Regions from separate parts of the Kitasatospora sp. NPDC088783 genome, predicted to be linked through region 2. Evidence: predicted binding sites of a transcription regulator. Region 2 holds the regulator's gene; the other holds the start of a gene.

Region 1 (15,844 bases), on a different contig from region 2:
GCACCGCGACCCCGCCCAGGACGCGCCGCAGACCTCCCCGCCGGCGCACGCCGCCGCCGGGCTGCCCGCGATCGGGCACACCCTGCGGATGGCCGCCGACCAGATGTCGCCGGGGCGGGTGCTCGCCACCCTGCGCCGGGTCAACCAGCCGGGCGGCTTCGACTGCCCCGGCTGCGCCTGGCCCGAGCCGGACAAGCCGCACCTGGCCGAGTTCTGCGAGAACGGCGCCAAGGCCGTCGCCGAGGAGGCCACCGAGCGCCGGATCACCCCGGCCTTCTTCGCCGAGCACCCGGTCGCCGAACTCGCCGGGCGCTCCGGCTACTGGCTCGGCCAGCAGGGCCGGCTCACCACCCCGATGCTGCTGGACGCGGGCGCCGCCCACTACGCCCCGATCGGCTGGGACGACGCCTTCGCCCTGATCGCCGAGGAGCTGACCGCGCTCGGCTCCCCGGACGAGGCCGCCTTCTACACCTCCGGCCGCACCTCCAACGAGGCCGCCTTCGCGTACCAGCTGTTCGCCCGCCGGCTCGGCACCAACAACCTGCCCGACTGCTCCAACATGTGCCACGAGTCCTCGGGTTCGGCGCTCACCGAGACGCTCGGCGTCGGCAAGGGCAGCGTCTCGCTCAAGGACCTCTACCAGGCCGACCTGATCATCGTCGCGGGCCAGAACCCGGGCACCAACCACCCCCGGATGCTCTCCGCCCTGGAGCGCGCCAAGCGGGCCGGGGCGAAGATCGTCAGCGTCAACCCGCTGCCCGAGGCCGGGCTGGAGCGCTTCAAGAACCCGCAGACCCCGCGCGGCCTGGTCGGCGGCGGCACCAGGCTCACCGACCTGTTCCTGCAGATCCGGCTCGGCGGCGACCTCGCCCTGTTCCGCGCCCTCAACCACCTGCTGCTCACCACCCCCGGCGCGGTCGACGAGGCGTTCGTCGCCGAACACTGCGCCGGTTACCCGGAGTTCGCCGCCGAGGCCGCCGAGCTCGACCGGGACGCCACGCTGCGCGCCACCGGGCTGCCCTGGGAGCAGGTCGAGGAGCTGCACCGCCTGGTGCTCTCCTCGAAGAAGATCATCGTCTGCTGGGCGATGGGCCTCACCCAGCACAAGCACTCCGTGCCCACCATCCGCGAGGTGGTCAACTTCCTGCTGCTGCGCGGCAACGTCGGCCGCCCCGGGGCCGGCGTCTGCCCGGTCCGCGGCCACAGCAACGTCCAGGGCGACCGCACCATGGGCATCTTCGAACGCCCCTCCGCCGCCTTCCTGGACGCCCTCGGCAAGGAGTTCGGCTTCGAGCCCCCGCGCCACCACGGCTTCGACACCGTCGACACCATCCGGGCCATGCGCGACGGCCGGGTCAAGGTGTTCTTCGCGATGGGCGGCAACTTCGTCTCGGCCGGCCCGGACACCGACACCACCGAGGCCGCGATGCGCCGCTGCCGGCTGACCGTGCACGTCTCCACCAAGCTGAACCGCTCGCACCTGGTCACCGGCGCCCGCGCCCTGATCCTGCCCACCCTGGGCCGCACCGACCGCGACCTCACCGCCGCCGGGCAGCAGTTCGTCAGCGTCGAGGACTCCATGGGCATGGTGCACGCCTCCCGCGGCGGCCTGCGCCCGCCCGCGCCCGGCCTGCTCTCCGAGGTCGCCATCGTGGCCCGGCTGGCCCGCGCCGCCCTCGGCCCCCAGGACCCCACCCCCTGGGAGGAGTTCGCCCTCGACTACGACCGCGTCCGCGAGCGGATCGCCCGGGTCGTCCCCGGCTTCGACGACTACAACACCAGGGTCCGCCGCCCCGGCGGCTTCGCCCTCCCACACGCCCCGCGCGACACCCGCACCTTCCCCACCGCCACCGGGAAGGCCAACTTCACCGTCAACCCGCTGACCGCCCCCGAGGTCCCGCCGGGCCGACTGCTGCTCCAGACCCTGCGCTCGCACGACCAGTACAACACCACCGTCTACGGCCTGGACGACCGCTACCGGGGCATCACCGGCGGGCGCCGGGTGGTCCTGGTCAACCCCGCCGACGCCGCCGAACTCGGCCTGGCCGACGGCCGGTACGTCGACCTGGTCGGCGAGTGGAGCGACGGCGTCGAACGCCGGGCCCCGCACTTCCGGGTGGTGCACTACCCCGTCGCCCGCGGCGGCGCCGCCGCGTACTACCCCGAGACCAACGTGCTGGTCCCGCTGGACTCCACGGCCGACATCAGCAACACCCCGACCTCGAAGTCGGTCGTGGTCCGCCTCGAAGCCGAGTAGCCGAGGAGCCGAGGAGCCGAGCAGCGGGCCCGCCGGACCGGTCGGCGGGCCCCGCCGCTCCGGGCCTCAGCCCGCCGACCGGCTCCCGGACGGCGACACCGCGTCCGCCCCGCTCGGCGACCCCGACCCGGCGGGCGTCGTGAGGCCGCTGGGCGTGCCCGTCCCGCTCGGCCCGGCCGTCCCGCTCGGGGTGCCCGAGCCGCTCGGCGTCCCGGAGCCACCGGGCGTGCTGGAACCGCTCGGCGTCCCGGAACCGCTCGGCGTCCCCGAACCGCCGGGCGTGGCCGGGTCGGACGGCGTCGCGGGCGCGCTGGGCGTGCCGCCCGGCGCGGTGGGCGTGGTCGTCGGCGCGGGCGGCGTCGGCAGCGTCGAGGGCTTGGCGGGCTGGATCTTCACCGCGCCCAGCGGCACGTCCGGCACCTTCCAGGCGCCGCCCGCGTCGTCCGCCGCGTCGTTCCCGTCCGGGCGCACCGCGCCCAGGATCGGCATCGCGCCGATCTGCGAGACCTTCACCACGTCCCCGGTGTGCGGGGCCTGCACGATCAGCCCGCCGCCGATGTACATCCCGATGTGGGTGGCGCCGCCGAAGTAGACGATCAGGTCGCCGGGGCGGATCTGGTTCAGCGGGACGTGCTTGAGCTGCGCCCACTGCTCCTGGCTGGTGCGCGGGATGGGCAGCCCGGCGTGCAGCCAGGCCTGCGAGGTGAGGCCGGAGCAGTCGAACACGTCCGGCCCGGCGCCGCCCCACACGTAGTCCTTGCCGAGCTGCTGGAGCGCCCAGGCGACCGCCTTGCGGCCCGTCGCCGAGGGCGTCCGCTCGCCCTTGCCGAGCGCCCCGGAGGCCAGGAAGGCCAGCTGCGCCTCGTTGGCCTGCTGCTTCTCCAGCTCGGCCAGCTCGTCGCGCTGGGCGCCGGTGAGCGAGCCGACCAGCTGCTCGACCTCGGCCAGCTTCCGGGCGACGTCGTCCTTCGCCTTCTCCTGCTCGGCGGCCAGCGCCTGCGACTGGGCGACGGCCTGCTCGGCGGCGGTGCGCAGCGCGGTCAGGGTGTCCCGGTCCGCCTTGAGGCGGTCCAGGAACTCCTTCTGCGAGTGCCCGGCGGAGTTCAGCAGCTCGGCGATCACCACGGCCTCGTACGGGTTCTCGGCCATCAGCAGCTCGGCGTACCCGGATATCTGGCTGTTGCGGTACTGCGCGGCGGCGAGCTGGGAGGCGAGGTCGCTGCCGGCGTCGACGGCGTCCTGCTGCCGGGCGGCCCGGTTGTTCAGGTCCTCGACGGTGGCCTGCTGCTCGGCGAGCTTGGCGACCGTGCCGTTGTACTGCTCGGTGGCGGTCTCGGCCTGCTGGTACAGGGCGTGCAGTTCGTCGAGCATCGGCCCGAGGGTGCGCTTGGCCTCGGCCAGCGGGTCGGACCCGGCGGAGACCGCAGGCGCGCCCGGCCCGGGCACGGCGTACGCCGCCGAGGAGAAGAACGGCAGGGTGAGCGCGGCGGCGGCGAGCACCGCTCCGCAGCGCAGCGCGGCGCGCACCCACGGCCTCAGGCCGGTCGATTCGGTCCGCTGCCCAGCCCCCATCGGCCGGCCCTCCCCAGATTGTCCGTCGGCGATCGGACCGATCCTGCCACGTGGAGGGGTGTTCGGGGCAGGTGCTTTCCGGACCGCCGGGTGAATTCTCATCCGGCGCGGGGTGTGAGAACGGTCTCACCGCGGGGTCGTGGTCTCCACCGGAACCCAACGCCCCGGCAACTCCCGGGCCACCGGGGGAACCAGGACTCCGCGCCCAGTTAACCTCCCGTTCACCGAGGCTCCTTACCTTCGCCGAGGACAGCAACGTCAGTCCGACCACTTCGACGATTGTTTGGGTATGGAACACATCACGTTCCTGGTGGCCGTTGTGATCATCACGGCGCTCGCCTTCGACTTCACCAACGGCTTCCACGACACCGCCAACGCGATGGCCACCTCCATCGCGACCGGCGCGCTCCGGCCCAAGGTCGCCGTCACGATCGCGGCGGTGCTCAACTTCGCCGGCGCCTTCCTCTCGGTGAAGGTCGCCACCACCATCTCGGGCGGCCTCGTCAACGAGAAGGCCGGACTGCAGCCCTCGATCATCTTCGCCGCCCTGGTCGGCGCGATCCTGTGGAACCTGCTGACCTGGCTCAAGGGCCTGCCCTCGTCCTCCTCGCACGCCCTGTACGGCGGCCTGATCGGCGCCACCGTGGTCGGGGTCGGCCTGCACGGGGTGAACTTCTCCACCGTGCTCTCCAAGATCCTGATCCCGGCGGTCGCCTCCCCGCTGGTGGCGGGCCTGGCCTCCTGGGGCGCCACCAAGCTGGCCTACCTGATCACCCGGGGCGCGCCGAAGGCGGGCACCGAGAAGGGCTTCCGCCGCGGGCAGGTCCTCTCCTCCTCGCTGATCTCGCTCGCGCACGGCACCAACGACGCGCAGAAGACCATGGGCATCATCACGCTGACCCTGGTCTCGGCCGGTGCCCTGCACAAGGGCGACGGCCCGCCGACCTGGGTGATCGCCAGTGCGGGCACGGCCATCGCGCTGGGCACCTACATGGGCGGCTGGCGGATCATCCGCTCGATGGGCTCCGGCCTGGCCGACATCCGGCCGCCGCAGGGCTTCGCCTCGGAGACCGCCGCCGCGACGGTGATCCTGACCTCCTCGCACATGGGCTACGGCCTGTCCACCACCCAGGTCTGCTCCGGCGGCATCATGGGCGCGGGCCTGGGCGGCCCGTCCGGCCGGCTGCGCTGGGGCATGGTGCGCCGGATGTTCTACACCTGGGGCCTGACCCTGCCGGCCGCCGCCGCGGTCTCCGGCCTGGCCGCGCTGGTGGCCGGCCGCGGTGACTGGGGCGTGGCCCTGGTCGGCCTGGTCCTGGTGCTGGGCGCCGGTTCGATGTGGCTGCTCTCGCGCCGCCAGCCGGTGCACGCCGGCAACGTGCACGGCGCGGACGTCGCCCCCGTCACCGAGGTGCCCGCCCCCGCCCCCACCGCCCCGACCACCCTCGCGGCCTGAGAGGAACCCCCGCCATGACCATCAAGTGGGCCGCACTGGCCGAGACCGCGGGCGTCAGCCTGCTCGTGACCGTCGCCGTGGTCGCCGTGTTCGCGCTCGGCAACCTCGCCCTCTCCCGCCGGGAGGCCGCCGTCGCGGCGGGCACCGGCCGGGGCACGGCGGCGCTGGCCGCCGCGGGTGTCTGCTTCGCGGCCTGCGCGGCCGTGGTGCTGTACGGCATCTCGCTGATCGCCGCCAAGTAGCGCCGCACCCGGCCGTGCGCACCGCACGGCGAAGGGCCCCCGCCGCACCGGCGGGGGCCCTTCTCGCATGTCGTCTCTCGGGTGTCGGCGGCCCGGCGGTCCGCCGGACCGACGGTCAGTCGGCGACCAGCTCCGCGGCCTTGGCCTCGGCGGGGGCGGCGGCCCGCTCCTCGTTGGAGGTGCGCAGCGGCACCTCGCGGATGAACAGCACCAGCAGGAAGCCGACCACCGCGAACGGCGCGGCGATCAGGAACACCGTGCCGACGCCGTGCCCGTACGCGTCGGTGATCAGCGGGACGATCTGCGCGGGCAGCTTCTTGAGGTCCGGGATGCCGTCGCCGCCCGCCCCGGCGGCCGGGATGCCGGCCTTGGCGAAGTTCTCCGCCGCGTAGCTGGCGACCTTGTTGCCGAGCAGCGCGCCGAGCGCGGAGACGCCCATCGCGCCGCCCATGGTGCGGAAGAAGGTGACCACCGAGCTGGCCGCGCCGAGCTCGTTGCGCGGCACCGTGTTCTGCACCGCGAGCACCAGGTTCTGGCTGGTCAGGCCGAGGCCGATGCCGGCCAGCAGCATGTAGAGGGCGAGCAGCGCGTACGAGGTGTCGGCCCGGGCGGTGCCCATCAGGCCGAGGCCGGTGGCGAGCAGCACGGTGCCGGCGACCAGGAAGCCCTTCCACTTGCCGTACTTGGTGATCAGCCGGCCGGCCACGGTGGAGGAGACCGCGAGGCCGAGGATCATCGGCAGGGTGAGCAGGCCGGCCTGGGTGGGCGACTTCTCCTTGGCGAGCTGGAAGTACTGGCCGAGGAAGGTGGTGGTGCCGTACATCCCGACGCCGACGAAGGCGCTGGCCAGCGCGGCGAGGGCGACGGTGCGGTGGCGGAACAGGTCGAGCGGGATCAGCGGCTCGGCGGCGCGCTTCTCGACCGCGACGAACAGGCCGGCCAGCGCCAGGCCGCCGAACACCATCACGAAGGTCTGCCAGGAGACCCAGTCGTAGTTCTTGCCGGCCAGCGAGATCCAGATCATCAGCAGGCTGACGGCGGCGGTGATCAGCGTCGCGCCCAGGTAGTCGATCTTCGGCTTGCGGGCCGGGGCCTCGGGCAGCTTGAGGGTGCGCTGCAGCACCAGGATGGCGACCAGGGCGAACGGGACGCCGACGTAGAAGCACCAGCGCCAGCCGAGCCAGGAGGTGTCCACGATGACGCCGCCGATCAGCGGGCCGCCGATGGTGGCGAGCGCGAAGACCGCGCCGAAGTAGCCGCTGTAGCGGCCGCGTTCGCGCGGCGGGACCATCGCGGCCAGGCAGATCTGGCCGAGCGCGATCACGCCGCCGGCGCCGATGCCCTGGAGCACCCGGCAGAAGATCAGCATGCCGATGCTCTGCGACAGGCCGGCCAGCGCCGAGGAGAACACGTAGATCACCATGGCGATCTGGACCAGCAGCTTCTTGCTGACCAGGTCGGAGAGCTTGCCCCAGAGCGGGGTGGCGGCGGTGATCGACAGCAGGGCGGCGGTGACCACCCAGGTGTACGCGGACTCGCCGCCGTGCAGGTCGGTGAGGATCCGCGGGAGCGCGTTGGAGACGACCGTGGAGGAGAGCACGGCCACGAACAGGCCGAGCAGCAGGCCCGAGAGGGCTTCGAGGACTTGGCGGTGGGACATCTGGACCTGCGGCGGTGCTTTGAGGGTCGTCGACATGCGGTTCCTTCGACTAAAAATTCGTTGCCTCAAGCAACTATACGCCGATAGTTGACTGAGGCAACTTTCTTCAAGCCCAAGTAAAGAAACCCTCCCGACCGGCCGCCCTCAGACCCCCTCGGTCAGCTCGTTGAACCGCTCCAGCAGCCGGGCGAACTGCTCCAGCTCGCCCAGCTCCCACCCGGACAGCGAGGCCCGGAACCGCGCCATCCGCACCTCCCGGGCCGCCGCGAACCGCCGCTCGCCCTCCTCGGTCAGCGAGACCAGCGAGGCCCGCCGGTCCAGCGGGTCGGTCTCCCGGCAGAGCAGGCCCAGCTCCTCGATCGCCCGGATCTGCCGGCTCACGGTGGCCTTGCCCACCCCGAAGTGCAGCCCGACGTCGGTCACCCGGGCCCGCCCGGACTCCCGGATGAACCCGAGCAGCACGTACGCCCCGGCCTCCAGCTCGGGGTGCACCAGGCGGGAGGTCTCCGCGGCCCGCGCCCGGCTGCGCCGGAACAGCGTCGCCACCTCGCGCTCGACCGCGAGGAACGCCAGTTCGGCGGGGTTCCGCCGGTCCAGGGGGTCACTCATGGCGCTCAGTATCGCGCAGCTCGCGCCTCCCCCGGCACGCAACTGTTTCATGATATGAAGTATCCGTTTTGACTTTTTTGCCGCATTCGAACCGCTATATAGAGGGAGACGCCCCGCCATGGCCCACACGGCAGAGCAGCGCAAGGGATTCCTCGGCGACCTCCGGGACGCGGTCACCCCCCGCGCGTTCTTCCTGGTGGTCGCCGTCCTGCTGCTCCAGCTCGGCTTCATCACCTCGTACGTGGGCGCGCTGCACCACCCGACGCCGCACGAGCTGTCCATCGCGGTGGTCGCCCCGCCCGAGGTCGCGCCCAAGCTGGTCGGCGCGCTGGAGTCCGTCCCGGACAGCGCGGTGCGCGCCTCCGCGCTGCCGGACGGCGACACCGCGCGGGAGCGGATCAAGGACCAGAAGGTCTACGCGGCCTGGGTGTTCGACCCGACCGGCACCGAGGACGCGCTGCTGGTCGCCGACGCCCGCGGCCCGGCCGCCGCCACCGCCGCGGAGGGCGTGGTCACCAAGCTGGCCGCCGCCCAGGGCCGGACCGTCGTGGTCGACGACACCATCCCGCTGGCCAAGGGCGACGCCGAGGGCCTGTCCGCCTTCTACCTGGTGGTCGGCTGGTGCGTGGGCGGCTACCTGGTCGCCTCGATCCTCGGGATCAGCGCCGGCTCCCGCCCGGCCAACACCGGCCGGGCGCTGCTGCGGCTGGGCACGCTGGCGCTGTACTCGGTCGCGGCGGGCCTCGGCGGCGCGCTGATCATCGGCCCGATCCTGCACGCGCTGCCCGGCTCGATCGCCGCGCTCACCGGGCTGGGCACCCTGGTGGTGTTCTCGGTCGGCGCCGTCACGATGGCCCTGGAGTGCCTGTTCGACGTGGTCGGCATCGGCCTGGCGGTGCTGCTCTTCGTGGTGCTGGGCAACCCCAGCGCGGGCGGCGTCTTCCCGCCGCCGCTGCTGCCCGCGTTCTGGCGGGCGATCGGCGAGTGGATCCCGAACGGGGCCGGCACCTCCGCGGCCCGCTCGATCGCCTACCTGGACTCCACCCACCTCACCGTGCCGTTCCTGGTGCTGGCGGCCTGGGCGGTGGGCGGCGTCGCGGTGACCTTCCTCGCGGTGGCCCGGCCGCCCCGGTTCGGCCGCCCCATCCCGGCCGAGGGGTGAGCCCGGCCGGGGCGGGGGTCAGACCCGCTCGGGCTCCCGCCCCGGCCGCCGGTCCTCCGGCTCCCGTTCGGCCAGCTCGGTGAAGACGAAGCGGTTCATCGCCCAGAACCGGAACGCCATCGCCAGCAGGGTGCCGACGATCATCCCGCTGAAGAAGTCGGCGACCTCCTGCGCGAAGTGGCTCACGTCCGGCGTCCGGAGGTCGAACACGTACCGGGACGCCACCAGCGGGAGGTCGTTCACCCCCACCGCCAGCGCGCTCACCACGAAGAACCCGGCCGCCTCCCGCTTGCGCCCGACCGCGCGGAACGACCACTGCCGGTTCAGCACGTACGAGATCACCGTGGTGACCACGGTCGCGACGGTCAGCGCCAGCACCGGCTTGTTCTCCAGCACGGTGGTCTTCAGGCCGAAGTTGATCAGCATGGTGAGGAGGAAGCAGGTCCCTCCGACCACCAGGAACTTCACCAGCGTGCGGTGCTTGACCAGGAACGGCCGGTAGCGCTCCGGGACGGCGGCCAGCACGCGCTGCGTAGGGGACGGCATGCGGGCAGTCTCCCATCGGCGCCGCCCGGAGACCACCAGGGGCCCGCGGACGGGTCCGCGGGCCCCCGGTGGTGCCGGACGGGGCGTCAGGCCGCCGCCACCAGCACCTCGGCCGGCTCCAGGGCGAGCCGCAGCACCTCGCGGACGTCGGACACCGGGTGCACCGTCAGGCGCTCCAGCACCTCGGCGGGGACGTCGTCCAGGTCCGCCTCGTTGCGCTTCGGGATGATCACCGTGGTGATCCCGGAGCGGTCCGCGGCCAGCAGCTTCTGCTTGACGCCGCCGATCGGCAGCACCCGGCCGGTCAGCGACACCTCGCCGGTCATCGCCACGTCGGTGCGCACCTTGCGGCCGGACAGCAGCGAGGCCAGCGCCGTGGTCATGGTGATGCCCGCGCTCGGACCGTCCTTCGGCACCGCGCCGGCCGGCACGTGCAGGTGGATGCCCCGCTCGCGCAGCCCGGTCACCGGCAGCTCCAGCTCGGCGCCGCGCGAACGCAGGTAGGAGAGCGCGATGTGCGCGGACTCCTTCATCACGTCGCCCAGCTGGCCGGTCAGGGTCAGCCCGGTCGAGCCGGTCTCGGCGTCCGCCAGCGAGGCCTCGATGTAGAGGACGTCGCCGCCGGCCCCGGTGACCGCCAGCCCGGTGGCCACGCCCGGCACCGCCGTGCGGCGCTCGGCCGGCTCCTGGGCCGACTCCGGCACGTGGTGCGGCCGGCCCAGCAGGGCCCGCAGGTCGTCCGGGCCGACCGCGGCGGGCAGCTCGCGCTCGCCCAGCTCGACCTGGGCGGCGACCTTGCGCAGGATGCGCGCGATCGCCCGCTCCAGGTTCCGGACGCCCGCCTCCCGGGTGTACTCGGCGGCCAGCCTGCGCAGCGCCCGCTCGTCCACCGTCAGCTCGGCCTCGCCCAGGCCCGCCTTGGCCAGCTGGCGCGGCAGCAGGTGGTCGCGGGCGATGGCGACCTTCTCGTCCTCGGTGTAGCCGTCGAGGCGGACCAGGTCCATCCGGTCCAGCAGCGGCTCGGGGATGGCCTCCAGCACGTTCGCGGTGGCCAGGAACACCACGTCGGAGAGGTCGAGCTCGACCTCCAGGTAGTGGTCCCGGAAGGTGTGGTTCTGCGCCGGGTCCAGCACCTCCAGCAGGGCCGCCGCCGGGTCGCCCCGGTAGTCCGAGCCGACCTTGTCGATCTCGTCCAGCAGCACCACCGGGTTCATCGTCCCGGCCTCCTTGACCGCCCGGACGATCCGGCCGGGGATCGAGCCCACGTACGTCCGGCGGTGGCCGCGGATCTCCGCCTCGTCGCGCACGCCGCCGAGCGCGACCCGGACGAAGGACCGGCCCATCGCCTTCGCCACCGACTCGCCCAGCGAGGTCTTGCCCACGCCGGGCGGCCCGACCAGCGCCAGCACCGCACCTCCCCGGCGTCCGCCGATCTGCCCGAGGCCCTGGTCGGCCCGGCGCTTGCGGACGGCCAGGTACTCGACGATCCGGTCCTTCACGTCCGCCAGGCCGGTGTGGTCCGCGTCCAGCACGGCGCGGGCCCCGGCGATGTCGTACGCGTCCTCGGAGCGCTCGTTCCACGGCAGTTCGAGCACGGTGTCCAGCCAGGTGCGGATCCAGGAGCCCTCGGGCGACTGGTCGCTGGAGCGCTCCAGCTTGTCGACCTCCTTGAGCGCGGCCTCCCGGACCTTCCCGGGCAGCGCGGCGGCCTCGACCCGGGCCCGGTAGTCGTCCTCCTCGGAGTCCGTCCCGCCGTTCAGCTCGGCCAGCTCCTTGCGGACCGCCTCCAGCTGGCGCCGCAGCAGGAACTCCTTCTGCTGCTTGGCCACGCCCTCCTCGACGTCCTTGCGGATGGTGTCGTTGACCTCCTCCTCCGCGAGGTGCTCGCGCAGCAGGCCCAGCGCGTACTCCAGCCGGGCCGGGCGGTCCGCCTCCAGCAGCACCTTGAGCTTCTGCTCGGCGGTCGCGAACGGCGCGTAGCCGATGTGGTCGGCCAGCTCGCCGACGTCCTCGATCGCGGCCACCCGGTCGACGATCTGCCAGGCGCCGCGACGGCGCAGCCACTGCGTCGACAGCGCCTTGTACTCCTTGACCAGCTCGGCCGCCCGCCCCGCCACCGGCAGCCCCTGGTCCGACTCCTTGAACGGCGTGGTCTCCACCCAGAGCGCGGCCCCGGGCCCGGTCGTCCCGGCGCCGATCCGCACCCGGCGCGCGGCCCGCACCAGCGCCGCCGGGTCGCCGTCCGCCAGCCGCCCGACCTGCTCGACCGTCGCCAGCGCGCCCACCGCCGCGTACGACCCGTCCAGCCGCGGCACCAGCAGCACCTGCGGCTTGCCCCCGCCGCTCCCGGCCCGCGCCGCCTCCACGGCGGCCCGCACCTCGGGATTCGAGAGCTCCAACGGAACCACCATGCCGGGAAGCACTACCTCGTCGTCGAGCGGCAGCACGGGCAGGGTGAGTGGAACGGACGTCGATGCCATGATCTCTCCCCAGTCAGTGAAGTTGAGCTGACCTGACTAAGGTTCGGTGCACCGCGATTGTTCCCCACCCGCTGTTCACCGTCAGTGAACGCAGCGCGAGAACCCCGCACCCCGGTCGGGGCACGGGGAACGGCGGGGGGACGACGGGGGGACGGCGCGGGGGTCGGGCGGTCAGCCCTCGACGGACGCGGTCTCCGGGCGGGACCGGACCTGCCAGGCCGGCGCCCGCCGCGCCCGCCACGGCGGCCGGGGCCCGCGGCCGCGCAGCAGCGGCCAGAGCGAGACGCCCACCGCCAGGGCCGCCGGGTGGCCGACCGAGGTGACCAGGTCGGGGTCGGTCACCAGCTGGTGGCCGACCAGCGCGACGCCCGCGCCCAGCGCGGTCCGCCGCCCCACCGGGCCGAGCAGCCCGGCGAGCGCGCCCAGCGAGGCGAGGACGCCGTACGAGACGCCGATGTCCATCGCGTCGAGCAGCTCCTTCTCGGCCCGGCCGGTCGCCACCGCGGCGACCACGACGGCCTGCGAGAGCAGCGTCGCGGCGACGTGGCCGGCGCCGAAGACGCCGAGGGCACGAAGGCCGCCGACGCGTCGTTCCAGGGGTGCGACGGTGAGGGCGAAGGCCCAGAAGTACGGCATCCAGACCGGTCCGGCGACCCACAGGCCGCTGCCGACCAGGGAGAGGGCGGGGTGGACGAGCAGGTTGTGCGCGTCGGTGGAGGAGAGCGACTGGAGCCGGTGCACGGTCTCCGGGTCGCCCAGGCGCCCGTACAGGGTGGTGCCGAGCAGCAGCGCGAGGTAACCGAGTGCGAACGGGTTGGCCCGCGGGGTGGGCACGGCCCGCAGCCCGGGGCGGATCAGTCGTCGACGCAGTTCCGCGCTGGTCATGGTGCCTCCAGAACGCCTTGTCCGGCCCACGATACGGGGGCCGGGTGAGAGCCGTCTGAGGAACTTCTGTGAAGACCTCCGCCCCGGCACCTGCCGCTCGCACACGTACCGTTACAGCTCGCAAGTGCTCCGGGTAAGGTATCGGCCCGTGCCCGTCCGAGCGGGGACCTGCCAAACCGGCCGCGACCGCGGACGGGGCGCTCCCGCGCGGAACGGCACGGCGGAAGCAAGACGACGACGGAACAAGACGACTACGAGCGGAGCCCGCCGTCCCCCCGGACGGCCGGCCCGCGAGCCCTGGGGGCGGTGGCGTGACCGTGACAGAGATCCAGCAAGAGACGATCAGCAGTGGGCCGGTGGGCACCCAGCGACGGGTGCTCGTCGTGGAGGACGAGCCCACCATCGCCGAATCGATCGCGGCCCGGCTGGGAGCAGAGGGCTTCAAGGTGGCGGTGGCCCATGACGGGCCGGGCGCGGTGGACGGGTTCCACACCTGGCAGCCGGACCTGGTGGTGCTCGACATCATGCTGCCGGGCTTCGACGGCCTGGAGGTGTGCCGCCGGATCCAGGCGCAGCGCCCGGTGCCGGTGCTGATGCTGACCGCGCGGGACGACGAGACGGACCTGCTGGTGGGTCTGGGCGTCGGCGCGGACGACTACATGACCAAGCCGTTCTCGATGCGCGAGCTGGCGGCCCGGGTGAACGTGCTGCTGCGCCGGGTGGAGCGCGCCCAGCAGGCGGCCCGCACCCCCGCGCTGGGGTCGCTGCGGTTCGGCGAGCTGGAGATCGACCACGTGCAGCGCCGGGTCCGGCTGGGCTCGGGCGACGTGCACCTGACGCCGACCGAGTTCGACCTGCTGGCCTGCCTGGCGGCGCAGCCGCGCGCGGTGCTGACCCGCGAGCAGCTGCTGGCCGAGGTGTGGGACTGGACCGACGCGTCCGGCACCCGCACGGTGGACAGCCACGTGAAGGCGCTGCGCCGGAAGATCGGCGCGAGCTGGATCCGCACGGTGCACGGCGTGGGGTACGCGCTGGAGGCCCCGCTGTCCTGACCGGGCCCCGCCGGTCCCGGGCCCGCGGGCCCGCGCGGCTGCCCCCGCCCCGCCCCGAGCACGAGTCGCAGGGACACCATGACCTTTCCGCAGCAACGCAACGGGGAAGCCGAACCGGCTTCCCCCCGGCCCCGGCCCTCGCTCGCGGCGCGCGCCGCGCACCGGGTGTGGGCCGACATCCGCCCGTTCGACCCGGTCCGGTCGATCAAGGGCAAGCTGGCCATGCTGGTGGTCGTCTCGGTGGTGCTGGCCACCGGGATGGTGGTGGTGGCGATCCGCTCGGAGACCCAGATCCGGCTGATCATGATCTTCTCGCTGATCGCCTCGCTGCTGTTCATGCAGTTCCTGGCGAACGGCCTGACGGCGCCGCTGCGCGACATGACGGCGGCGGCGCGGTCGATGGCGGAGGGCGACTACAGCGCCCGGGTCGAGGTGTCCTCGCGGGACGAGATCGGCGAACTGGCCGACACCTTCAACCGGATGGCGGGCGACCTGGAGGCCGCCGACCGGCACCGCCGCGAGCTGATCGCCAACGTCTCGCACGAGCTGCGCACGCCGATCGCGGCGCTGCGCGGCCTGCTGGAGAACGTGGTGGACGGCGTGGTGAAGCCGGACCCGAAGAACCTGGGCACCGCGCTGGAGCAGACCGAGCGGCTGGGCCGGCTGGTCACCCACCTGCTGGACCTGTCGAAGCTGGACGACGGCGTGGTCCCGCTGGACTCCCGCCCGTTCCGGGTCGGCCCGTTCCTGGACGGCGTGCTGCGCGGGGTGACGGTGGACGGCGCGACGGCGGGCGGCGCGTACGCCCGGCGCGAGGACGTCCGGCTGGCGCTGGACGTGCAGCCGGCCGACCTGGCGGCGGTGGCGGACGCGGAGCGGCTGCACCAGGTGGTGGCCAACCTGGTGGACAACGCCTGCAAGCACTCGCCGGCCGGGGGCACCGTGACGGTGCGGGCCCGGGCGGCGGAGGGCGGCGGGCTGCTGCTGGAGGTCGAGGACCAGGGTCCTGGCATCCCGGCGGCGGACCGCGAGCGGGTCTTCGAGCGGTTCGGCCGCAGCGGTTCGCCGACCGCGCTGGGGCCGGGCAGCGACGGCGGGACGGGCCTGGGGCTGGCGATCGCGCGCTGGGCGGTGGACCTGCACGGCGGCCGGATCCGGGTGGCGGAGGCGGCCGCGGGCTGCCGGATCGAGGTCACCCTCCCGGGTGGGACGCCGGTGCCGGCCTGAGACTGTGGCGCAATCGGTACAGACCGGGACCGGGCTGCTCGGTGCCGGTCCCCGGCCCGGGCCGTAAAATGGTCCAGACCACTGGTTCGTCCGATTTTCCGCCGGTATGACCACGACCGATCAGGGGCCGAGTTCCCTGATTTCCGGCATCTCTAACGCTCGGATTCAGCCAAAAACCAGCTCAGCGATGTGATCTGGGCGACGCCTGACCACCGGGGACTGCGCGATCACTGGTCGGAGGCGTAGCCTTAATCCCCGCTGTCCACCATCCCAAAAGGAAGCGGAAGAGGGCGGTTGCCCCGTGTCGCCACACCAAGAAACCCCCAGCTCGGCAAGCTCCACTGGCTTCGGCCCCAATGAGTGGCTCGTCGACGAGATCTACCAGCAGTACCTCCAGGACCCGGCCTCGGTCGACCGTGCCTGGTGGGACTTTTTCGCCGACTACAAGCCCGGTACCGAGGTGACTCCAGTGACCCAGGCCGCAACTCCGGTCGGCGCCCAGCCGACCCCCGTTGCCGCTCCCGTTGCCGCAGCTCCGGCCGCGCCCGCCGCCCCCGCGCCCGTCGCGCCGGCGCCCGCGCAGCCGGTGGCCGCTCCCGCGCCGCTCCCGGCCGCCCCCGCCGCGCCGCCCGCGCCGAAGGCGGCGGCCCCGGCCGCCGCCGCGCCCGCGAAGGCCGCCGCGGAGGGCCCCGAGCT
Region 2 (15,844 bases):
CGGAGTGCGTCCCGCTGTGAGGGTGTAGACACGCCAAGTCGTCCGGGGCAGCCGCAGCCCGAGTCGGCGACTTGCTCTTCGCGTGGGGGCGACAGGTGCGTTCGCATCTGCGCAACGGGGGGGAAGAGCACCGGCCGGGACGCCACGTGTGGTGGTGGCTGCCCGACCGGCTCGGCGAGGCGTTGCTGCTCCGCCTCGCCGAAGCGCCATGACGCTGGCGTGACACGAGCGGGTCCTCCGGGGTCCGGGTGCCGACGGCACCCGGCCCGGGGGGCGCGCCCGGCCCGCGGGGGTGACTCCCGCCGTCGAGCCCGACGGCCCTCTGGGATCATCATCCGCAAACGGAGGAACACGGCAGGGAGTGCTCGACGTGGCAGCGGACCACCCGAAGTCCGATCCGGACACCGACCGGTCCGGCGCACCCGTGACGTCGGCCCCACCCGTGACCCCCGGTGTCCCCGGCACGCCGGACGGCCCGTCCCTCGGTGACCCGGCCTGCGGCGACGCCTCCCTCGACGGCCCGTCCCCCGACCTCCCGCCCCCCGGCGACCACTCCCCCGGCGGCCTGTCCTTCGGCCCCCCGTTCGACCCGGACGCCGGACTGCCCGAGGAGGACGCCACCCGGCTCTACCTGGCCGTCCTCGCCGCCGGCGGCCGCATCCCGCTGGACGCGCCGCCCCCGCTCGGCACCGACCTCACCCCCGAGCGCCAACAGGCCCTGCTGGAGCAGCTGGTGGCGATCGGCCTGATGCTGCCCAACCGGATCGACGGCTGCTACGTCGCGGTCAGCCCGCGGGCCGTCGCCGAACGCCTCGGCGCCGACCTGCGCTCCCGCGCCACCCGCCTGCTGCTCGACGCCGGCCGGCTGCCCGCCGCGCTCGACCCGCTCGCCCGCGCCTACGACGCCGTCCCCCGGCCCGCCGACCGGACCAGGCAGGCCGTCTACATCGACGGCCAGGAGGGCATCCGGCTGCGGATCGCCCAACTGGTCTCGGACTGCCGCCTCGAACTGCTCAGCGCCCAGCCCGGGCTCCGCCCGCCCGCCGTCCTCGAACTCGCCCACACCCAGGACCGGCGGATGCTCAGCCGGGGCGCCACCCTGCGCGCCCTCTACCAGCCCGTCGCGCTCACCGAGGACAGCGCCGTCCGGCACGCCACCACGATGACCGAGCACGGCGCCCAACTGCGCGTCCTGGACGAGCCGTTCCTCCGGCTGATCGTCATCGACCGGCGGATCGCCGTGATCCCCGCCGCCGAGGACCACAGCCGCGCCGCGTTCGTCGAGGACCCCGCCGCGATCGCCTACCTGGTGGCCGGCTTCGAACGCGACTGGGCCCGCGCCGAGCAGGTCCACTGGCACGGCCTCGACAGCCGCACCCTCACCCGCGCCATCACCGAACGGGTCGGCCGCCTGCTCGCCCAGGGCCTCACCCAGCGCGCCGTCGCCACCCGCCTGGGCCTGTCCGAGCGCACCGTCGCCGGGCACATCTCCCGCCTGCGCGACCTGCACGGGGCCGGCACCCTGTTCCAGCTCGGCTGGCTGATGAGAGGCGGCGGCGGACGTGGCTGACCCGACCCCCGCCACCGCCCCCGCCGCCTCGGCCTGCGGGCCGATCGACGCGCAGGCGTGGCGCCTCTACCTGGACGTCCTGGAAGCCGGCGGCCGGGTCGCCGCCGACGCCCTCCCCGCCCCGCAGCGGCCCGCCCTCGCCGGGCTGCTGCGCACCGGCCTGCTGATGCTGGACGGCCACGACGGCTCCTACCTGGCCGTCAACCCCCGCTTCGTGGCCGACACCCTCGGCACCGAGATGAACGCCGAGGCCACCCGCCTGCTCAACCGGGCCGAACGCCTGGCCGCCGACCTCGAACCGCTGATCGCCGCCTACGACAGCGTGCCCCGCCCGGCCGGGCCCGTCCCCGCCGACCTCCAGATCACCGGACGCGAGCACATCCGCCAGCGGATCGCCCAACTCGGCTCCGCCTGCCGGGAGGAGGCCCTGACCTCGCAGCCCGGACAGCCGCTGCCCGCCGCCCTGGAACTGTCCCTGCGCCAGGAACTGCCGGTCCTGCGCCGCGGCTGCCGCATCCTCACCCTCTACCAGCCGACCGTGCTCACCGAGCCCGCCGTGATCCGCTACGCCGCCACCGTCACCAGGGCCGGCGGCGAGGTCCGGCTGCTCGACGAGCCCTTCCAGCGCGCCCTGGTCTTCGACCGGGCCACCGCCGTGGTGCCCGCCGCCGAGGACTTCTCCCGGGCCGCGGTGCTCTCCGACCCCGCCACCGTGGGCATGATCGTCGCCAACTTCGAACGCGACTGGGCCCGCGCCGAACGCGTCCCCTGGCACAGCCTCCTGGACAGCGACCCCACCCGGACCGCCTCCGCCCAGGTCGGCCGCCTGCTGGCCGCCGGCCTGACCCAGAAGGCGATCGCCTCCCGCCTGGGCCTGTCCGAGCGCACCGTCGCCGGCCACATCTCCCGCCTGCGCGACCTGCACGGCGCCGAGACGCTCTTCCAACTCGGCTGGCTGATGCGGCGGGAGAAGCCAGGTGCCTGACACCCCGCCGCCCCGGCCCGGACCCGCCCCCCTCCCCGCGCGGCTGCTCGCCCTCGGGCCGCCGGTCCAGCACGATGGGAGCGAGCGGCCCACCGCCGTCGACCCGCGCACCGCCACCGGCCGGCCGGTGCGGGAGGGAACGAGGTGAACCCCCTGCTGAGCGACGCCGAACGCGCCCTGTACCGCGAAGTCCTCGCCCGGGGCGGCCGGATGATGTTCCGCGAGGCGGCGCGGCTGGACGCGGACGCCGTGCACCGCCTGGTCGAGTTCGGACTGCTGGTGCACCACGCCGTCGACGAGTCGCTGACCGCCGTCAGCCCGCGCACCGCCGTCGGCCGGCTCGGCGCCCGGATGCGGGCCGAGGGGGCCGGGCTGCTGCTGCGGGCCGAGGAGACGCCCGCGCTGCTCGAACCGCTCAGCCTGGCCTACGAGTCGGCGCTCGGCCGGGACGACCGCTCCAGCGTGGTGCACCACGTCCGGGACGTGGAGCAGATCCGGCACGGCATCCTCCAGGTCGAGTCCGAGACGCGCGAGGAGATCCTGGCCGCCCAGCCCGGCGGCGCCCGGCCGCGGCAGTTCCTGCAGCAGTCCCTCGAACTCACCCGGACCCACCTGGACGCCGGCATCGCCCTGCGCACCCTCTACGCGCCCGGCGCGCTCGCCGACCCGCCCACCGCCTCCTACGCGGCCGACGTCACCGACCTAGGCGAACGCATCCGGGTCCTGGACGAGCCGTTCACCCGGCTGCTGGTCTTCGACCGCAAGGTGGCCGTCATCCCGGCCGCCGCCGACCACTCCAGCGCCGCCTTCGTCGAGGACCCGGCCCTGGTCGCCCTGCTGGTCGAGCGCTTCGAGCGCGACTGGGCCCGCGCCGCGACCGTCGACTGGCACGCCGCCGCCGGCCGCCCGCGCAGGACGGGCGTGCCGCCCGAACTCACCGACCTGCTGGCCGCGGGCCTGACCCAGCGGGCGATCGCCTCCCGGCTGGGGCTCTCGGAGCGGACGGTGGCCGGGCACATCGCCCGGCTGCGGGAGTTCTACGATGCGGAGACCCTGTTCCAGCTGGGCTGGCAGCTGCGCGGGGCGTCCGGACGACCCGCCGCGCCGCCGGGGGCAGCGCCCCGTGCGGACGGCTGAGAAGGAGCGGGACCCGTGAGCGAGGCGAACCCGGTCGCCCTGCCGAGCGAGGCGGAGCGGCGGCTCTACCAGCAGGTCCTGGACCAGGGCGGGCGGGTGGCGTTCCGCGAGGCGGTCGAGCAGGACCCGGCCGGGGTGCTGCGGCTGCTGGAGCTCGGGCTGCTGGTGCACGACGCCGCCGCGCAGGTGCTGACGGCGGCCGACCCGCGGGCGGTCGGCGACCGGATCAGCGCCCGACTGCGCGCCGAGGGCACCCGGATGCTGCTGCGCGCGGAGGAGCTGCCCGCGCTGCTGGAGGACCTCACCCACGCCTACGACGCGACCCCGCGCCGGGCCGACCGCTCCAGCGTGGTGCAGCACGTCGAGCGGACCGAGCAGATCCGGCAGCGCGTCCGACGGCTGGCGGACGGGGCGCGCGAGGAGGAGCTGGCCCTGCACCCCGGCGGGGCCGGGTCGACCCCCCTGCTGGACCGGTCGCCGGAGCGCACCCGCCGCTTCCTGGAGCGCGGGGCGGCCGTCCGCACCGTCCACGAGCCGGCCGCGCTGCTGGACGGGCCGACGGTGCGCTGGGCGGAGAGGGTGACCGGCTGGGGCGGCCGGTTCCGCACCTTGAGCGAACCGTTCAGCAGGCTGCTGGTCTTCGACCGCCGGATCGCCGTCGTCCCGGCGTCGGTCGACGACTCCAGTGCCGCCTTCATCGAGGACCCGGCGGTGGTCGCGTTCCTGGTCGCCGCCTTCGAGCGGGACTGGGAGCGGGCCGAGCGGGTCCAGTGGCGCTCCGCCGAGCACGGGGGCGCGGACGAGAGCGCGGTGCCGGTCCACGAGCAGGTGGGCCGGCTGCTCGCCCAGGGCCTGACCCAGAAGGCCGTCGCCTCCCGGCTGGGCCTCGGCGAGCGGACCGTCGCCGCGCACATCTCCCGGCTGCGCGAACTCCACGGCGCGGAGACCCTCTTCCAGCTGGGCTGGCGGATGCGGGGAGCCGGGTGACCGGGGGAGCGGACGGGCGGACGGGCGGACGGGCCGGTGGCGCGGGGCGGACGGGCCGTCAGCCGGTGGCGATCTCCGGGGACCAGAAGCCGTACGGGCCGGCGTGCTCGCGGCGCGGCCGCGGGAACTGGTCGCCGGGCGCGGTCCAGAAGCCGCCGCGCAGCGACAGCGCCATCCCGGCCCAGTCCAGCGCGGTCTCCACGGTGTGGTGCAGCGCCTCCTGCGACCAGGTGTCGTCGAAGACCAGCGGCAGCACCGGCGAGACCTGCTCGATGGTGGCGATCAGCGGGTTGTGCGTGATCGCCTCGTCCACCAGCAGCACGATCGGCTTGCGCAGCGCCGACGCCCACCCGAGCTCCAGGCTCACCCCGGCCGACAGCGGGGCGCCCACGTACGCGAAGACCAGGTCCGCGCTCTGCATCGCCCGGAAGTCCGACGGCACCCGCTGCTCCGGCGCCCGTCCGGCCACCGTCCACGCGTCGCTGTGGTGCGCGCTGTACACCGCGGCCCCGCTGTCCAGCAGCGTGCTGCGCAGCGTGGTCAGCCTGGTCCGGCTGGCCAGCGTCACCACACTGTCCGCCGGGCCGGTCAGCCGCATCAGCGGCGCGGCCAGGAACACGCGTGCGCGGCGCCCCTCGGCGCGGTGTTGCAGGTGGTGCTCACTCATGTCGACTCCGGGTGTGGTGATTCGGCCGTCGGGTCCGATGCCCCCTGTCCGTCGGAACGGCGGTTGAGGACCCGGAGATTGCCGCGCTCCGGGTTCGGCGGCCGGTGCGGTGGACGCGCTGGATTGTGCTACTGCGGTTACGACTAGCTGATCGTCCATCGCCGGGTGTCAACGAGTCCACTGGCGCACGGTGGCATCTGGCTGCCTGGCGGATAGATGACACCTCGGGCCGCGGCCCCCGTTCGTGCGCGCCGACATGCACATTTCAGCGACCGATCCCCGGCATGTTGAGGGGGGTGGGGTGACGTGAGGGCGGTTGATGGGGAATCATATGTCGGAAATTGGTGCGGCCATCGTTCGAGCGGGCGATGCTCGCGATGGATTTGTCCCGAAAGGAGTGATGTTGTGCTGAAGGTCCGTCGTATCCTGATCGCGGCTGTTCTGCTGGGCATCACTGTGTTTCTCGGAGCCGGCCCGGCGAGCGCGGACTCCTACTGGAGCGCCTCCGAGACCACTGTGGTGCAGAAGGCCCTCGTGGCGGACATGGACAGCCACTGGTAGGCCCCGGCGTCGAGGGGCCGCCGAGCTCAGCCCGTCGGCCCCTCGGCCTGTGCGATCTTCCACCCGAGCTGGAAGAGCGTCTCCACCCCGTACTCCTCGCGCATTTCGGCGATGTGGCGGGCGAGGGTGCGCTCGCTGAGGCCGATGCGCCGGGCGATCGTGCGGTGCGCGATGCCCTCCAGCATCATGCGGACGATTTGCTTGCGCATGCTGGACACCACCTGCGGCGGTATTTCGTGGCCGCCGGTGAAGGGGATGGCCCGCTCCCACTGACTGTGGAAGACGCCCACGATGTAGTCGATGACGGCGTCGTCCCGGACGAAGGCCGCGCGGTCCCGGTTCTGCTCGTCGCCGACGGTTATCACGGCGACCTTCCGGTCGATCACGATCAGCTTGGCGAAGGCCTCGTCCAGTGTTCTCACCTGGCAACCTTCTTGGGTCACCGCCTGGACGTAGCTGATCGTCGGGTTCGAATAGCGGGCGCTCGGCTGGTAGATGGTCCTGATCGTCCCGCCGCGTTCCACGAATTCCATATCGCGGGCGATCGCTATCTTCAGGGCGTCCTCGCCGCGGCCGCCGCCGGGTTGTGCCGTGAGCATTTCATTCGACGCGCTGGCCATGATCGCCGCCAGGTTTTCGTTGATGTTCCCCCGGCCCTGGACGTATTCGATGGCGCCGCCGGATTCGGGGTGCGCGATGTAGGCCAGGTACTCCTGGTGGAGTTCCTGCAGGGCCTGGGTGGTCGCCATCGAGCGGTGCAGGATTCTGGTGGCTTCCAGCTGGAAGCCCAGTGACAATGCCTCGGCCAGCTGCTGGGGGTCCTTCACCGCGTACGTCCCGGCCGGGCCCACCTCGGGCTGCAGGAGTCCGACGTCCAGCAGTTCGTGCAGCGCGGGGTCGTCCCGGTCGGCGGGGAGGGCGTGGCGCCCGGTCAGCTTCCCGCCGCTCTGCACGGCCCGGGTGTAGAGGGCCCGGGCCTCGGGGGAAAGGCCAGGGGCTGCGGCGGGGTTCCTCCGCTCAGTGCTCATGTCCATGACTCCTTGCCTGAGCTGGGGCCTTTGGTGGATCCGGCGCGTGCCCTCCGGCCCGCATCATAGAGCGAAGGTCTCCCGATCCCCCTCGGATTACCGGACTGCGGACAGGCGGGCGGCGCTCCGGAAAAGAACTCTGACAGGACGCGGAAGCCGCCGGCACCCCCCGAACGGGAGGGGTGTCGGCGGCTCGGTGCCGGACGCTCAGCGCTTGGGCCGCCAGACCACCAGCGCGCTGGACTGCTGGACCTGCTGGTAGGGGACCAGGTCGCGGCGGTAGGAGGCGTGCACGGCGGCCTCGCGCTGCTGGAGGGTGGCGGCGGCGCCCTCCAGGGCGTCGACCAGTTCGGTGACGCGGGACTGCAGGGCGGCGACCTGGTTCTCCAGCTCGATGATCCGCTTGATCCCGGCCAGGTTGATGCCCTCGTCCTGGGAGAGCCGCTGGACCTCGCGCAGCTGCTGGATGTCCCGGGCGGAGTAGCGGCGGCCGCGGCCGGCGGTGCGGTCGGGGCTGACCAGGCCGAGGCGGTCGTACTGGCGGAGGGTCTGCGGGTGCAGCCCGGAGAGTTCGGCGGCGACCGAGATGACGTAGACCGGGGTGTCCTCGGTGAGCACGTACGGCGGGGCGGCGGCGCGGGGGCGGCCGCCGCCGGGCAGGCCCTCGCCCAGGCCGGGGCCGGGGCCGATCCGGCCGGTGCCGTCGCGGCTGCTGTCGGGATGGGGACTCATCGGGGTCTCACGCTCCCTCCGCCGCCTTGAACAGGGCGGCTCGCGGGTCGTCCGAGGCGGTGGCCTCGCGGTACTGCTCCAGTGCGGTCAGCGCGTCTCCGTCGACGTGCTTGGGCACCGAGACCTCCACGGTGACCAGCAGGTCGCCGCGGGTGCCGTCCTTGCGGGTGGCGCCCTTGCCCCGGGCCCGCATGGTCAGGCCGTTGGCGCTGCCGGGCGGCAGCTTGAGCTTCACGGCCGGACCGTTCAGGGTCGGCACCTCGATGGTGCCGCCCAGCGCGGCTTCGGGGAAGCTCACCGGCACGGTCACCGTGAGGTTGTCGCCCTTGCGCCCGAACACCGGGTGCGGGTCGACGTGCACCGTGACGTACAGGTCTCCGGGCTGGCCGCCGCGCTCGCCCTGGGCGCCCTTGCCCTTGAGCCGGATCCGCTGGCCGTCCTGCACCCCGGCCGGGATGCGCACCTGCATGGTCCGGGCCGAGGAGGCCCGGCCGCTGCCGTGGCAGACGGTGCACGGGTCGTCGACGATCATGCCGCGGCCCTTGCAGTCCCGGCAGGGCTCGGAGAGCGCGAAGGCGCCCTGGCCCCGGCTGACGGTGCCCGCGCCGACGCAGGTCGGGCAGACCCGCGGGGTGGTGCCGGCCTTGGCGCCCGTCCCGGCGCAGGCGCGGCAGGCGGCCTGGGAGGTCATCCGCAGCGGCACCGTCGCGCCGTCCACGGCCTCCTCGAAGTTCAGCGTGACCTCGGTCTCGACGTCGGCCCCGCGGCGCGGCTGGGCGGTCTGCCGACCGCCGCGGTTGAACAGGCCGCCGAACACGTCGCCGATCCCGCCGCCGCCCGAGCCGCTCCCGCCGTTGAAGAGGTCGCCGAAGTCGAAGCCCCCGGCCGCGCCCGCCCCGCCGGGCCGGAAGCCGCCGCCCGCGAACAGCGAGCGGGCCTCGTCGTACTCCTTGCGGCGCTTCTCGTCGGAGAGCACGTCGTACGCCTCGGAGATGTCCTTGAAGCGCTCCTCGGCCTTGGCGTCGCCCTTGTTCGCGTCCGGGTGGAACTCGCGGGCCAGCTTGCGGTACGTCTTCTTGATCTCTGCGGCGGTGGCGTCCTTGGGCACGCCGAGGACCTTGTAGTAGTCCTTCTCCACGTAGTCCTTAGCGCTCATGGCCTTTGACCGCCACCTCCCGGAATCCCGAAGTTCTGTTGCCTGCCGGCACCGCGCGGTGCGGTGCCGTGATACGGCGCTGCGGAGCCGGCCGTCGTACTGGACGACGTACGACTCCGCAGCGCACGGGGACTCTACTCAGCTGTCGGACGGGCCGTCAGCCTGGTCGCCGTCCGGCTCGCCGGTGGTCTGGGTGCCCGGCTGGGGCTCCGCGACCGCGACCATCGCCGGGCGGATGATCCGCTCGCCGATCCGGTACCCGGGCTGGAGGATCTGCACGCAGGTGTCCTCCGTCACGTCCGACGAGTAACTGTGCATCAGCGCCTCGTGGATGGTCGGGTCGAAGGGCTCGCCCTCCTTGCCGAACTGCTGCAACCCGAGCTTGGCGACGACCGTCTCCAGCGACTCGGCGACCGACTTGAAGCCGCCCGTCACCTCGCCGTGCTCGCGAGCCCGGCCGATGTCGTCCAGCACCGGGATCAGCGACTCCAGGATGCTGGAGACCGCGATCTCCCGGACGGTGGCCCGGTCGCGCTCGACCCGCTTGCGGTAGTTCTGGTACTCGGCCTGGAGCCGCTGCAGGTCGGCGGTGCGCTCGCCGGCCTCGCGCTTGGCGGCGGCCAGTTCGTCGGCACCCGCACCCGCGACGGCCTCCTCGGCTGCCTTGAGCACGGCCTCCTCGGCGGCGGAGTCGTCGCCGGGCTGCTCGCCCTGCGGCTTCTCCGTCATGCCGCACCGCCCTTGGGCTTCTCGTCGTCGACGATCTCGGCGTCGACCACGTCGTCCTCCTTCGGGCCCGCCTCGCCGGCCCCGGCCGCGCCGGACGCCGCGCCCGCGCCGTCGGCCTGCGCGTACAGCGCCGCGCCGAGCTTCTGGGCGGTGGTGGAGACCTTCTCGGTGGCGGTGCGGATGGCCGCGACGTCCTCGCCCTTGAGGGTCTCCTTGAGCTCGCCGATGGCGGTCTCGACCTCGGTCTTGACGTCCGCCGGGAGCTTGTCCGCGTTGTCCGCGATGAACTTCTCGGTCGAGTAGACGAGCTGCTCGCCCTGGTTGCGGGTCTCGACGGCCTCGCGGCGCTTGGTGTCCTCCTCCGCGTAGCGCTCGGCCTCCTCGCGCATGCGGTTGACCTCGTCCTTCGGCAGCGAGGAGCCGCCGGTGACGGTCATCTTCTGCTCCTTGCCGGTGCCGAGGTCCTTCGCGGCCACGTGCATGATGCCGTTGGCGTCGATGTCGAAGGTGACCTCGATCTGCGGCAGGCCGCGCGGGGCCGGCGGCAGGCCGGTCAGCTCGAACATGCCGAGCTTCTTGTTGTACGCCGCGATCTCGCGCTCGCCCTGGTAGACCTGGATCTGCACGGAGGGCTGGTTGTCCTCGGCGGTGGTGAAGATCTCGGAGCGCTTGGTCGGGATCGTGGTGTTGCGCTCGATCAGCTTGGTCATGATGCCGCCCTTGGTCTCGATGCCGAGGGACAGCGGGGTGACGTCGAGCAGCAGGACGTCCTTGACCTCGCCCTTGAGGACACCGGCCTGCAGGGAGGCGCCGATGGCGACGACCTCGTCCGGGTTGACGCCCTTGTTGGCGTCCTTGCCGCCGGTCAGCTCCTTGACGAGCTCGGCGACGGCCGGCATGCGGGTCGAGCCGCCGACCAGGACCACGTGGTCGATCTCGGACAGCTGGATGCCGGCGTCCTTGATCACGTTGTGGAACGGGACCTTGCAGCGGTCCAGCAGGTCCGAGGTGAGCTGCTGGAACTGCGAGCGGGTGAGCTTCTCGTCCAGGTGCAGCGGGCCCTCGGCGGAGGCCGTGATGTAGGGCAGGTTGATCGAGGTCTCGGAGGACGAGGACAGCTCGATCTTGGCCTTCTCGGCGGCCTCGCGCAGGCGCTGGACGGCCATCTTGTCCTTGGACAGGTCGACGCCGTGGCCGGACTGGAAGACCTTCACCAGGTGGTCGACGACCCGCTGGTCCCAGTCGTCGCCGCCGAGGTGGTTGTCGCCGTTGGTGGCCTTGACCTCGACCACGCCGTCGCCGATCTCCAGCAGCGAGACGTCGAAGGTGCCGCCGCCGAGGTCGAAGACCAGGATGGTCTGGTCGTCCTTGTCCAGGCCGTAGGCCAGGGCGGCGGCGGTCGGCTCGTTGACGATGCGCAGGACGTTCAGGCCCGCGATCTCGCCGGCCTCCTTGGTGGCCTGGCGCTCGGAGTCGTTGAAGTAGGCCGGGACGGTGATGACGGCGTCGGTGACCGTCTCGCCCAGGTAGGCCTCGGCGTCCCGCTTGAGCTTCTGCAGGACGAAGGCGGAGATCTGCTGCGGCGTGAAGTCCTTGCCGTCGATGCCGATCTTCCAGTCGGTGCCCATGTGGCGCTTCACCGAGCGGATGGTGCGGTCGACGTTGGTGACCGCCTGCCGCTTGGCGACCTCGCCGACGAGCACCTCGCCGTTCTTGGCGAAGGCGACGACGGACGGCGTGGTCCGAGCGCCCTCGGCGTTGGTGATGACCGTGGGCTCACCGCCCTCAAGAACACTGACGACGGAGTTCGTCGTACCGAGGTCGATGCCGACCGCGCGTGCCATCGTGAATACCTCCGAGGAGAAGTTGAGCAGTACGGACTCAAGGATGCACGACCGATCGGACCGCGTCAACAGCTTTGAGTCCGTGTCGCTCAACTTTACTGAGCGCTTATGTCGCGAGGGGTCCGGCGGCTGCTCCGGGCGGGTGAGTCTGGGCTTAGTGACTGCCGCCATACCTTGAACATCTTCTGGCGGAGTGTTAACGCGCGGTAATGTCCGGCGCGTCGACCCTGCAAGTTACCGACCAGTACAATCTGCGGGGGACCCAAGGGAAGACTCGGACCAGAGCCGCTGGAGACGGAGAGCCGATGCAGCTAGCAGCGATCGTCATCTCGCTGGTCACATTCGTGATCGGCACCGCGCTCGCCGCCCGTGCGGCGCTGTACATCTACAAGGTGGTGCGCACCGGCTCCGCCGACGGCACCCGATTCGGGCAGCCCGCGCAGCGGGTCGCCACCGTGGCCAAGGAGTTCCTCGGCCACACCCGGATGAACCGCTGGGGCGTCGTCGGCGTCGCCCACTGGTTCGTCGCCGTCGGGTTCTTCTCGCTGGTGCTCACCCTGGTGAACGCCTTCGGGCAGCTCTTCGACGCCGAGTTCGTGCTCCCGGTCATCGGCCACTGGCTGCCGTGGAACGTCTTCGTCGAGCTGATCGGCACCCTCACCACCCTGGGCATCCTCACCCTGATGGTGATCCGCCTGCTCAGCCTGCCCTCCCGGGCCGGCCGCAAGTCCCGGTTCGCCGGCTCGATCGCCTGGCAGGCGTTCTACGTCGAGTACACGATCCTCGGCATCGGCCTGTGCATCATGATGCTGCGCGGCCTGGAGGGCGCCCTGGAGGGCGTCGACTCCTACGACCCGGCCTACCTGGTCTCGTACCCGATCGCCGCCGCCTTCCACGGCACCGCGCACGGCACCCTGGTCAACCTGGTGTACCTGTTCGCGATGCTGAAGATCTGCATCTCCTTCGCCTGGGCGATCACCATCGGCGTCAACCCCTCGATGGGCGTCGCCTGGCACCGCTTCCTGGCCTTCTTCAACATCTACTTCAAGCGCGAGGATGACGGCGGCACCGCGCTCGGCGCGCTGCGCCCGATGACCAGCGGCGGCGCCCCGATCGACTTCGAGGACCCGGCCGACGACGCCGTGTTCGGCGTCTCCCAGGTCGAGCACTTCTCCTGGAAGGGCATCCTCGACTTCTCCACCTGCACCGAGTGCGGCCGCTGCCAGTCGCAGTGCCCGGCCTGGAACACCGGCAAGCCGCTCTCGCCCAAGCTGCTGATCATGAGCCTGCGCGAGCACGCCTTCGCCAAGGCCCCGTACCTGCTGGCCGGCGGCGGCAAGTCCATGGAGGGCGAGGAGCAGGCCACCGCCGAGCAGCTCGCCGGCGTCCCCGCCGCCGCCCTGGCCGAGGCCGAGCGCCCGCTGATCGGCACCGCCGAGGAGGGCGGCGTCATCGACCCGGACGTGCTGTGGTCCTGCACCACCTGCGGCGCCTGCGTCGAGCAGTGCCCGGTCGACATCGAGCACATCGACCACATCGTCGACATGCGCCGCTACCAGGTGATGATCGAGAGCAGCTTCCCGACCGAGGCCGGGACGATGCTCAAGAACCTGGAGAACAAGGGCAACCCGTGGGGCCTGGCCACCAAGGCCCGGCTGGACTGGGTCAAGGAGCTGAAGAAGGAGACCGGCATCGAGGTGCCGGTGATCGGCGAGGACATCGACCCCGCCGAGGTCGAGTACCTCTACTGGGTCGGCTGCGCCGGCGCCCTGGAGGACCGGGCCAAGAAGACCACCAAGGCGTTCGCCGAACTGCTGCACACCGCGGGCGTGAAGTTCGCCATCCTCGGCAAGGAGGAGACCTGCACCGGTGACTCCCCGCGCCGCCTCGGCAACGAGTTCCTGTTCCAGATGCTCGGCGCGCAGAACGTCGAGACCCTGAACGCCGCGCTGGAGGACGCCCCCACCAAGCGGATCGTCGCCACCTGCCCGCACTGCTTCAACACCATCGCCAACGAGTACCCGCAGCTCGGCGGCCACTTCGAGGTCATCCACCACACCCAGCTGCTCCAGCACCTGATCGACGAGGGCAAGCTGCTGCCGGTGAACCCGGTGGAGGGCCTGATCACCTACCACGACCCGTGCTACCTCGGCCGGCACAACAAGGTCTACACCCCGCCGCGCGAGATCATCGGCCGGGTGCCCGGCCTGCGCAACGAGGAGATGCACCGCCACAAGGAGCGCGGCTTCTGCTGCGGCGCCGGCGGCGCCCGGATGTGGATGGAGGAGCGGATCGGCAAGCGGATCAACACCGAGCGGGTGGACGAGGCGCTGTCGCTGAACCCGGACATCGTCTCCACCGCCTGCCCGTTCTGCCTGGTGATGCTCTCCGACTCGGTCAACGGCAAGAAGAACGAGGGCGCGGCCAAGGAGCACCTCAAGGTCGTCGACGTCGCCCAGCTGCTGCTGGAGTCGGTCAAGGCCGCCCCCGCCGCCGAGGCGGAGCCGGTCGAGGCCTGACACCCCCGCACCACCCGCACCCCCGCACCACCCGCACCCCCGCACCACCCGGACCCCGGACGCCCGTCGCGGCCCCGGGGTCCGGCCGCGTCCGGACCGGGCGCGGCACCGGGGCCCGGTCCGGGGAACGGCCCGCGGCGCTTCCCGAGCCGGGCCCGGCCCCGGAGCGCCGATCCGCACGCACGATCGACCGGGGTGGTGGCACCCAGGCGATGTTCGAGCAAATAGAGTGTGCGACGGAACCGCGGGAAGGACCGGTTCCGTCGGAGGCCATGGCACGCCGCCCCGGCCAGTTCACCGAGCGAGCGCACCGGACCCTGTCGTGCCGGGCCGCCGGAATTCGACCACGGGAGACAGCACCATGACCCAGGCGATCATGCTGGTCGGAGGCAAGGGCACCCGCCTCCGTCCGTTGACCACCCACACGCCGAAACCGATGCTGCCCGTGGCGGGTGTCCCGTTCATCGCGCACCAGCTCGCCCGGGCCGCCGCCGCCGGCGTCACCCGCGTGGTGCTCGCCACCTCCTACCTCGCCGAGGTCTTCGTCGACCACTTCCAGGACGGCAGCCCCTACGGCATCGAACTGGTCTACCTCACCGAGGAGGAGCCGCTGGGCACCGGCGGCGCGATCCGCAACGCCGCCACCGGCCTCACCTGCGGCCCCGACGAGCCGGTGCTGGTCTTCAACGGCGACATCCTCTCCGGCCTGGACATCGCCGCCCTGCGCGACGGGCACAGCGCCTCCGGCGCCGACGTCACCCTGCACCTCACCCGGGTGGCCGATCCGCGCGCCTTCGGCCTCGTCCCGACCGATCCGGACGGCCGGGTGCTCGCCTTCCTGGAGAAGCCCGAGACCCCCGAGCAGATCGTCACCGACCAGATCAACGCGGGCTGCTACGTCTTCACCCGCTCGGTGATCGACCGCATCCCGACCGGCCGCGAGGTCTCGGTCGAGCGCGAGACCTTCCCCGAACTGCTCGCCACCGGCGCGCTGCTGCGCGGCGTCGTCGACACCTCCTACTGGCTGGACCTGGGCACCCCCGGCGCCTTCGTCCGCGGCTCGGCCGACCTGGTGCTCGGCAAGGTCGACTCCCCGGCCGTCCCCGGCCCCACCGGCGAGGCGCTGCTGCTGTCCGGCTCGCACGTCGACCCGGCCGCCGTGCTCAGCTCCGGCACCGTGGTCTCCGAGGGCGCCCGGGTCGCCGCCGGCGCCATCGTCGAGGGCAGCGTGGTGCTGCCCGGCGCCCGGATCGAGGCCGGCGCGTACGTCCGGGACTCCATCGTCGGCGCCTACGCCGAGGTCGGTGAGCGCTGCTCGCTGGACGGCGTGGTGATCGGCGACGGCGCCGTCCTGGAGGCCGAGAACGAGCTCCCGTCCGGCCTGCGGATCGCCTGCGGCACCCGGCTCCCGGTCGGCGCCGTCCGGCTCTCGGCGGGCCCCGGCGGCTGCGAGGCCGGCCTCAGCAACGCCGCCGCGGTGCACGCGCCCGGCGCCGGCGTCACCGGCTGAGCCCTCCCGCCCGGACTCCGCCGGAACCCGTCGGGCCGGACCCGGGCGCACCGTCACAGGACGGCTGCAATCCGGCCCCGCCGCCATGATCACCCGACGGTGGGTCAGCCGTTGCGGGTACCGTCGAGGCGTGGCTGGCAATCGACACGACGACGGACGGGGCGCCGACCCCCGGCAGCGCTGGACGGCACCCGCACCGGGCACCCCCCAGGGCGACCCGTACCCCGGCGCGCCCACCGGCGCCCCCGAGTACTTCACCGCCCCGCACCCCGGGCCCACCGGCCCCGGCGACCGGCCCGGCCACACCAGGGCCTTCGCGCTCGGCGAGCAGCCCTACGGCGACCAGTCCCACGGCGAGCAGCCGTACCCGTACGACGACGGCTACGGCCAGGGTTACGACGGCCACGGCTACGACGGCC

Evidence for each region. Region 2 encodes HspR, which represses chaperone genes until heat shock. Its sites were predicted from a motif close to TTGAGNNNNNNNNNCTCAA; they were not measured.
Region 1: a site for HspR is predicted at 12,007-12,025, ahead of lon (endopeptidase La). Genes of this name have one in related genera too.

Annotation. Positions count from the first base shown of each region.
Region 1 covers NZ_JBIVKJ010000003.1:189,808-205,651, forward strand. Annotated here, with positions in the region: gene ACIP60_RS09400 (FdhF/YdeP family oxidoreductase) at 1-2,257, shown strand, start outside; gene ACIP60_RS09405 (NlpC/P60 family protein) at 2,324-3,829, opposite strand; gene ACIP60_RS09410 (anion permease) at 4,119-5,285, shown strand; gene ACIP60_RS09415 (hypothetical protein) at 5,300-5,527, shown strand; gene ACIP60_RS09420 (MDR family MFS transporter) at 5,643-7,223, opposite strand; gene ACIP60_RS09425 (MarR family winged helix-turn-helix transcriptional regulator) at 7,332-7,796, opposite strand; gene ACIP60_RS09430 (DUF3533 domain-containing protein) at 7,915-8,958, shown strand; gene ACIP60_RS09435 (GtrA family protein) at 8,977-9,504, opposite strand; gene lon (endopeptidase La) at 9,591-11,984, opposite strand; gene ACIP60_RS09445 (rhomboid-like protein) at 12,156-12,869, opposite strand; gene ACIP60_RS09450 (response regulator transcription factor) at 13,187-13,921, shown strand; gene ACIP60_RS09455 (sensor histidine kinase) at 14,000-15,148, shown strand; gene ACIP60_RS09460 (multifunctional oxoglutarate decarboxylase/oxoglutarate dehydrogenase thiamine pyrophosphate-binding subunit/dihydrolipoyllysine-residue succinyltransferase subunit) at 15,450-15,844, shown strand, end outside.
Region 2 covers NZ_JBIVKJ010000004.1:125,296-141,139, forward strand. Annotated here, with positions in the region: gene ACIP60_RS12945 (LuxR family transcriptional regulator) at 443-1,570, shown strand; gene ACIP60_RS12950 (LuxR C-terminal-related transcriptional regulator) at 1,563-2,555, shown strand; gene ACIP60_RS12955 (LuxR family transcriptional regulator) at 2,700-3,692, shown strand; gene ACIP60_RS12960 (LuxR C-terminal-related transcriptional regulator) at 3,708-4,679, shown strand; gene ACIP60_RS12965 (hypothetical protein) at 4,738-5,346, opposite strand; gene ACIP60_RS12970 (hypothetical protein) at 5,752-5,907, shown strand; gene ACIP60_RS12975 (hypothetical protein) at 5,934-6,935, opposite strand; gene ACIP60_RS12980 (heat shock protein transcriptional repressor HspR) at 7,143-7,667, opposite strand; gene dnaJ (molecular chaperone DnaJ) at 7,675-8,823, opposite strand; gene grpE (nucleotide exchange factor GrpE) at 8,962-9,552, opposite strand; gene dnaK (molecular chaperone DnaK) at 9,549-11,396, opposite strand; gene ACIP60_RS13000 ((Fe-S)-binding protein) at 11,702-13,915, shown strand; partial or broken gene ACIP60_RS13005 (sugar phosphate nucleotidyltransferase) at 14,277-15,350, shown strand; gene ACIP60_RS13010 (YIP1 family protein) at 15,556-15,844, shown strand, end outside.